Regions from separate parts of the Rhodococcus sp. PBTS 1 genome, predicted to be linked through region 1. Evidence: predicted binding sites of a transcription regulator. Region 1 holds the regulator's gene; the other holds the start of a gene.
What was found. The regulator HspR, encoded in region 1, represses chaperone genes until heat shock. The targets are predictions, from matches to a motif close to ANNTGAGTNNNNNNNACTCANNT.

Region 1 (3,408 bases):
CCGACCGGAACCGAATCGGCCACCGACGGCCCGAATTCGGCCTAGGTTCACGACGAGCCGCATGATCGACACGAGAGGAGGAGACGACCGGTGAGCCAACGGGAGTGGATCGAGAAGGACTTCTACAAGGAGCTGGGCGTCTCCTCCTCCGCGTCGCAGGACGAGATCAAGAAGGCGTACCGCAAGCTGGCGCGCGACAATCACCCGGACTCCAACCCGGGCAACGCGACCGCCGAGGCCAAGTTCAAGGCCGTCAGCGAGGCCAACGCGGTGCTGTCGGATCCGGCCAAGCGCAAGGAGTACGACGAGGCCCGATCCCTGTTCGCCAGTGGCGGTTTCGGCCGCGGCGGGTTCTCGCCCGGCGGCGGAACCAACTTCGGCGGCGGAGGATCGGCGGGCGGTTTCGACGTCGGCGACCTGTTCGGCGGCGGCGCCGGGGGAGCCGATCTCGGCGACATCTTCGGCGGCCTGTTCAACCGCGGTGGCCAGTCGAGGACCTCGGCGGCGTCGCGGCCCCGCAAGGGTAGCGACCTCACGGCCGACGTCACCCTGAGCTTCCGCGACGCGGCGACCGGAACGTCGGTGCCGCTGTCCATCACCAGCCCGTCGTCGTGCACGACGTGCCACGGCAGCGGCGCCAAGCCGGGCACCAGCCCGCGGGTCTGCCCGCGGTGCAACGGATCCGGTGTCGTCAGCCGCAACCAGGGCGCGTTCGGCTTCAGCGAGCCGTGCGACGACTGCCGCGGGACCGGTTCGATCATCGACGACCCGTGTGCCGACTGCCGGGGAACGGGCGTGCAGAACCGCACCCGCTCGGTGACCGTGCGGGTACCGGCGGGCGTGGCGGACGGTCAGCGGGTCCGTGTGGCCGGCCGCGGCGAGGCGGGACTACGCGGAGCGGGTGCCGGCGATCTGCTGGTCACCGTCCACGTGACGCCGGACCGCGTGTTCGGCCGCAGCGGAGACGACCTGACGCTGGTGATCCCGGTGTCCTACAGCGAGTTGGTGCTCGGTACCACGCTGTCCGTCCCGACGCTCGACGGTCGGGTGGGGCTGAAGGTCCCGGCCGGCACGGCGGACGGCCGCACGTTCCGAGTGAAGGGCCGGGGGATCGCGAAGAAGTCGACGACGGGTGACCTGCTGGTCACCGTGAAGGTGGCGGTGCCGTCCGAGTTGGACGATGCTGCCCGAGAAGCACTGGAGCACTACGCCGAGGCCGAGCGGGCGGGCGGATTCGATCCCCGCGCCGGGTGGCCCGGCGCCTGACCACAGCGGACCGAGAAGGAGAGGGGCGAGGGTGATGGCGGACGACGCGAGCACGAGCCGCGCTGCTCGGGGGGTGCGTGCCGACGGTGGCCCGGCCGATGCGGCGGCCGATCCCGACGCCCGGATCTTCGTCATCTCGGTGGCCGCGGAACTGGCCGGAATGCACGCGCAGACGCTGCGCACGTACGACCGCCTCGGGCTGGTGACACCGCACCGCACCACCGGGGGCGGGCGCCGGTACTCGCCGCGCGACGTCGCGCTCCTCCGCGAGGTGCAGCGGCTCTCGCAGGACGAGGGCGTCAACCTCGCCGGGATCAAGCGCATCATCGAGCTGACCAATCAGGTCGAGGCGCTGCAGTCGCGGATCAGCGAGATGGCGGCCGAGTTGGCCCAGCTGCACGCGGGTATGCGGCGGGATCTCGTTCCCGTGCAACGGAGCAACGCGCTCGTCGTCTGGCAGCCCCGCTCACGCAAGCAGTAGCAACCCGAGCACCAGCGACTCTCAACCCCGTCGGATGTTCTCCGGCGGGGTTCCCGTCGTCTCCAGCGCCCGTACGGTGAACGACGCCATCGCGGGCGATCCGCACACCAGCACACGCTGATTCGGATAGGGCCCCCGTCGCGCCGCGGCTTCGCCCACCCGGCCGGGCAGGAGGCGATCCGGGCCGTACGTCGCGTCGGGCATCGCCAGCAGCCGGTTCTCCTCCGCGGCGTCGAACCACGGGTCCCGATGCGGCGGGTTCTCGGGCCGCTCCGCCACGGGAAGCACGGTCAGCCAGGGGTATTCACGGGCCATGAGCCACACCATGTCGGCGGCGTAGTGGTCGCGCGGTGAGCGGCCGCCCATGAAGAGGCGCACCCGCGGCGGCGTGCGACGCCGGGCGAGGTCCCGCAGAATCGCCAGCATCGGAGCCAAGCCCGTTCCCCCGCTGATCATCACGACGTCGTCGTCGGACGGGTCGACCCGCAGGTCGCCGGCGGGAGCGTCGAGAGTCCACACGTCGCCCTCGCGCGTGTCCGTGACGATGCTGCCGCTGACCCACCCGCCGGGGACGGCGCGGACGTGGAACTCGTACTTGCCGTCGCGGGACGGCGGCATCGCCGGTGAGTACCGCCGGACGCCGCGGGGAGCGGCGGGCACCGTGACGGCGAGCGACTGGCCCGGCTCGAAGGGGATCATGTCTCCCACGAGCCGGACCACCACCAGGTCCTCGCGAAGCCGGTAGGTCTGGACCACCTGGGCGGTCGCCGCCCCCGGAACGTCGACGGGGGACGCCATCAGACGGTGGCCTGGCCGATCTCGCGGTTGGAGACCATCTGGGTCGGGGCGGTGTCCTCGCCGGTGCGGTCGAGGGCGGCGAGGAAGGAGCGGGCCCACCGATCGACGTCGTGGGCGAGGACCTGACGACGCATCGCGCGCATGTGCCGACGACCGTCCTCGGGGTCCTGCTCGATGGCGGCCATCATGGCGTCGGCGACGTTGTCCAGATCGTGCGGGTTGCACTGGTACGCCTGACGCAGTTCCGCTGCGGCGCCGGTGAATTCGCTGAGCACCAGTGCTCCGCCGAGGTCGCTGCGGCAGGCGACGTACTCCTTGGCCACCAGGTTCATGCCGTCGCGGATCGGGGTGACCAGCATGACGTCGGCGGCGACGTAGTAGGCGATGAGTTCGTCGCGAGGAATCGGCCGGTGGAGGTAATGCACCACGGGATGTCCGACGCGGCCGAACTCGCCGTTGATGCGGCCGACCTTGCTCTCGATCTCCCCGCGCATGTGCCGGTAACTCTCCACCCGTTCACGGCTGGGGGTGGCCACCTGGATCATGACGACGTCTTCGGGATCGACCTTCTCGGAGAGCAACAGTTCGTGGAACGCGCCCAGCCGGACGTCGATGCCCTTGGTGTAGTCGAGGCGGTCGACGCCGAGCATGATGACCTTCGGATCGCCCAGCTCGGCACGGATCTCGCGGGCGCGGTCGCGAATCGACTTCCGCTTGCTCTTCTCGTCCATCTCGCCGGAGTCGATGGAGATGGGGAAGGCACCCACGCGGACGGTGCGGAAACCCACCTGCACCACACCGAGTTTCGACCGCACGCCGATGTTGCCGCGAGAGGTCGGTTGGCCGGCGAGGCGGCGGGAGAG
Region 2 (3,408 bases), 200 kb from region 1:
CGGCGCCGGAGCGGATGGTCGCGGAGAGTGTGACGGAGCGGATGCTCGCGGAGAGTATTCAGGACAATCGCGCAATAGGCTGAACGAGCCACACGGCAGCGTCGTCGCCCGTATTTCGACCGCGAGAATCGGGAGAAATACCGAATTGCCGGACGAAGTGTCGGGAATTCGACCGCAGGGCGGTTCGCGGCGGAATCGAACGGAAATCGGGTGATTCGCTGATTCTCGGGTGTTCCCTCCGAGCGGCCGCGGGTCTACCGTCGAGAGCATGTGCAGGAACATCACCGAGCTGCGCGGACTCGAACCGGCGGCGACGGAGGACGAGATCGAAGCCGCGGCGCGGCAGTACGTGCGGAAGGTCAGCGGACTGCGCACCCTGTCCGAGGCCAACCGTGAGCCGTTCGAGGCTGCCGTGGCGGAGGTCACGGCATCGACCCGTCGGCTGCTCGCGACATTGCCGCCGCGCCGACAGCCGCCGAAGACCGAGCCCCCGCTCCGTCGCCTGGCCCACAGCGCCGCGACGGCCTAGACGGACCGACTAGTACCCCAGGGGATCGTGCTGGACGTTCGTCATCGGCGTCCCGGCCTTCCGCAGTGCGTAGAGAGTGCTGCGCACCATCGACGGTGACCCGCAGACCTGGATCTGCCGATCGGCCCACGAGCCGAAGCGGGTGACCACGGGCCCCACCTTGCCCACGAGCATGCGGTGGACGCCGAGGGGAAGTTCGCGGCCGGTCGGTGGGCGCCACCACGGTTCCTCGGTGTTCTCGACCACGGGGACGACCGTGAGCCACGGATTGGTGCGGGACAGGGCCAGCAGGGTGTCCAGGTCGTAGAGGTCGCTGGGGTGGGCGCCGCCGACGAAGAGGTGGACCCGTGGTGGGCTGCTCCGCATCGCCAGCGCCATCAGCTGGGCGCGGAGCGGGGCGACGCCCGTGCCGCTCGCGATCATGAGCACGTCCTCGGCGCCCGGTGACGTGTCGACGGACAGGCCGCCGAGCGGTGGTCCGAGCAACCAGCGGTCGCCCACCGTCGTCTCCGAGACCACGGCGGGGCTGACCCAGCCGGCGGAGACGCGACGGACGTGGAACTCGATGCCGCGGTAGGTGTTCGGGGCGATGGCGGGCGAGAGGTACCGCCACAGTCGGGGGCGCTGCGGGATCTGGACGCTGAGGTACTGCCCCGCCTCGAAGGGAATGTCGCCGTCGGTCTCGAGTCGCACGATCGCGAGATCGTCGAGTACGCGGTGATGTTCGACGACGGTCGCACTCCAGTACGGGGGCAGTTCTTCCGAGTCCGCCCCCACCGCCATCGCGTTGCACACGGCCGACACCACGCGTCGCCACGCGGCGTCGATCTCGGGATTCCAGGTGTCGGCGTTCTCGCGCACGGCGGCGGCGAGGGCGTTCGACGCGGCCAGGAAGTGCGCCCCGGTCAGGCCGTGTTTGCGGTGGTCGCGGCCGAGCTGGTGGAGGAACGGGACGAACGCCTCGTCCTCGACGTGGTCGACGACGTGGGCGATCGCGCGCATCAGTCGGTGTCGCTGCTGGTCCATGCCGGCGGGGAAGAAGGCCCGGAAGTCGGGGTACTCGGCGAACAGGCGGGCGTAGAAGGAGCGGGCGACGGCGTCGCGCCGCTGCTCGTCGTCGAGGACGCCGGACAGCCCGCCGCGCACGGCCGCGAGCGCGCGGGCGTCGAGCATGGAGTACCCCCCCGACGGTGGCCGAATGTTACGGATGTGGCGAACCACGATGCTATCGGGCGCCGGTCTCGCGGGCCACCACGTGCGCGGATGCACCACCTGCGCGGAGCGACGGCAGGAAAGTTGAGTGGAATGGACTCAGGTGCGGTAGTGTTGTTCCCGTCGACGGAACACGACACGAAGGAAGGTGACCGGTGGACTCGTTCACTCCCACCACCAAGACCCAGGCGGCACTCACCGCTGCCCTGCAGTCGGCCTCCGCAGCGGGTAACCCGGACATCCGCCCGGCTCACCTGCTCGTGGCCCTGCTCGACCAGACGGACGGCATCGCCGGTCCGTTGCTGAAGGCCGTCGGGGTCGATCCCGGCGTCGTGCGCAAGGAAGCGCAGACGCTGGTCGATCGCCTGCCCACGGCCACCGGCTCCACCACGCAGCCGCAGCTCGGCCGCGAGGCCCTCGCGGCGATCACCGCGGCGCAGCACCTTGCCACCGAACTCGACGACGAGTACGTCTCCACCGAGCATCTCGTGGTCGGACTGTCGAGCGCGGAATCCGACGTCGCCCGGCTGTTGCGGAACCAGGGAGCCACGGAAGAGGCGCTCCGGGACGCGTTCACCGCGGTGCGCGGCAGTGCCCGCGTGACCAGCCCCGATCCGGAGGGCACGTACCAGGCGCTCGAGAAGTACTCGACCGACCTCACCGAGGCTGCGCGCAGCGGCAAGCTCGACCCGGTCATCGGGCGCGACACCGAGATTCGCCGCGTCGTGCAGGTGCTCAGCCGCCGCACGAAGAACAACCCGGTGCTCATCGGTGAGCCGGGCGTCGGCAAGACGGCCATCGTCGAAGGCCTCGCCCAGCGCATCGTCGCCGGCGACGTCCCGGAGAGCCTGCGCGGCAAGACCGTGGTGTCGCTCGACCTCGGATCGATGGTCGCGGGCGCGAAGTACCGCGGCGAGTTCGAGGAGCGGCTCAAGGCCGTGCTCGACGACATCAAGAACTCCGCCGGCCAGGTGATCACGTTCATCGACGAGCTGCACACCATCGTCGGCGCGGGCGCCACCGGTGAGTCCGCGATGGACGCCGGCAACATGATCAAGCCGATGCTCGCCCGCGGTGAGCTGCGGCTGGTCGGCGCGACCACGCTCGACGAGTACCGCAAGTACATCGAGAAGGACGCCGCCCTGGAGCGGCGATTCCAACAGGTGGTGGTCGGGGAGCCGTCGGTCGAGGACGCCGTCGGCATCCTGCGTGGCCTGAAGGAGCGGTACGAGGTGCACCACGGCGTGCGCATCACCGACTCCGCGCTGGTCGCGGCGGCCACGCTGTCCGACCGGTACATCACCTCGCGCTTCCTGCCGGACAAGGCCATCGACCTGGTCGACGAGGCCGCGTCGCGGCTGCGCATGGAGATCGACTCCCGGCCGGTGGAGATCGACGAGATCGAGCGCGTCGTGCGGCGGCTCGAGATCGAGGAGATGGCGCTGGCCAAGGAGACCGACGACGCGTCCCGCTCGCGGCTCGAGAAGCTGCGCGCGGAACTCGCCGACAGCAAGGAGAAGCTGGCCGAGCTCAGCACCCGGTGGCAGAACGAGAAGAACGCCATCGACTCCGTGCGCGACCTCAAGGAGCAGCTCGAGACGCTGCGCGGCGAGTCCGAGCGGGCCGAGCGCGACGGCGATCTCGGCCGGGCCGCCGAGTTGCGGTAC

Region 2: clpB (ATP-dependent chaperone ClpB) is a predicted target of HspR. The motif match lies at 1,824-1,846, and genes of this name have one in related genera.

Annotation. Positions count from the first base shown of each region.
Region 1 covers NZ_CP015219.1:3,261,622-3,265,029, reverse strand. Annotated here, with positions in the region: gene grpE (nucleotide exchange factor GrpE) at 1-45, shown strand, start outside; gene dnaJ (molecular chaperone DnaJ) at 91-1,266, shown strand; gene A3Q40_RS14900 (heat shock protein transcriptional repressor HspR) at 1,301-1,747, shown strand; gene A3Q40_RS14895 (FAD-binding oxidoreductase) at 1,769-2,545, opposite strand; gene A3Q40_RS14890 (alpha,alpha-trehalose-phosphate synthase (UDP-forming)) at 2,545-3,408, opposite strand, start outside.
Region 2 covers NZ_CP015219.1:3,465,140-3,468,547, reverse strand. Annotated here, with positions in the region: gene A3Q40_RS15815 (WhiB family transcriptional regulator) at 1-83, shown strand, start outside; gene A3Q40_RS15810 (DUF2277 domain-containing protein) at 269-529, shown strand; gene A3Q40_RS15805 (globin domain-containing protein) at 539-1,702, opposite strand; gene clpB (ATP-dependent chaperone ClpB) at 1,897-3,408, shown strand, end outside.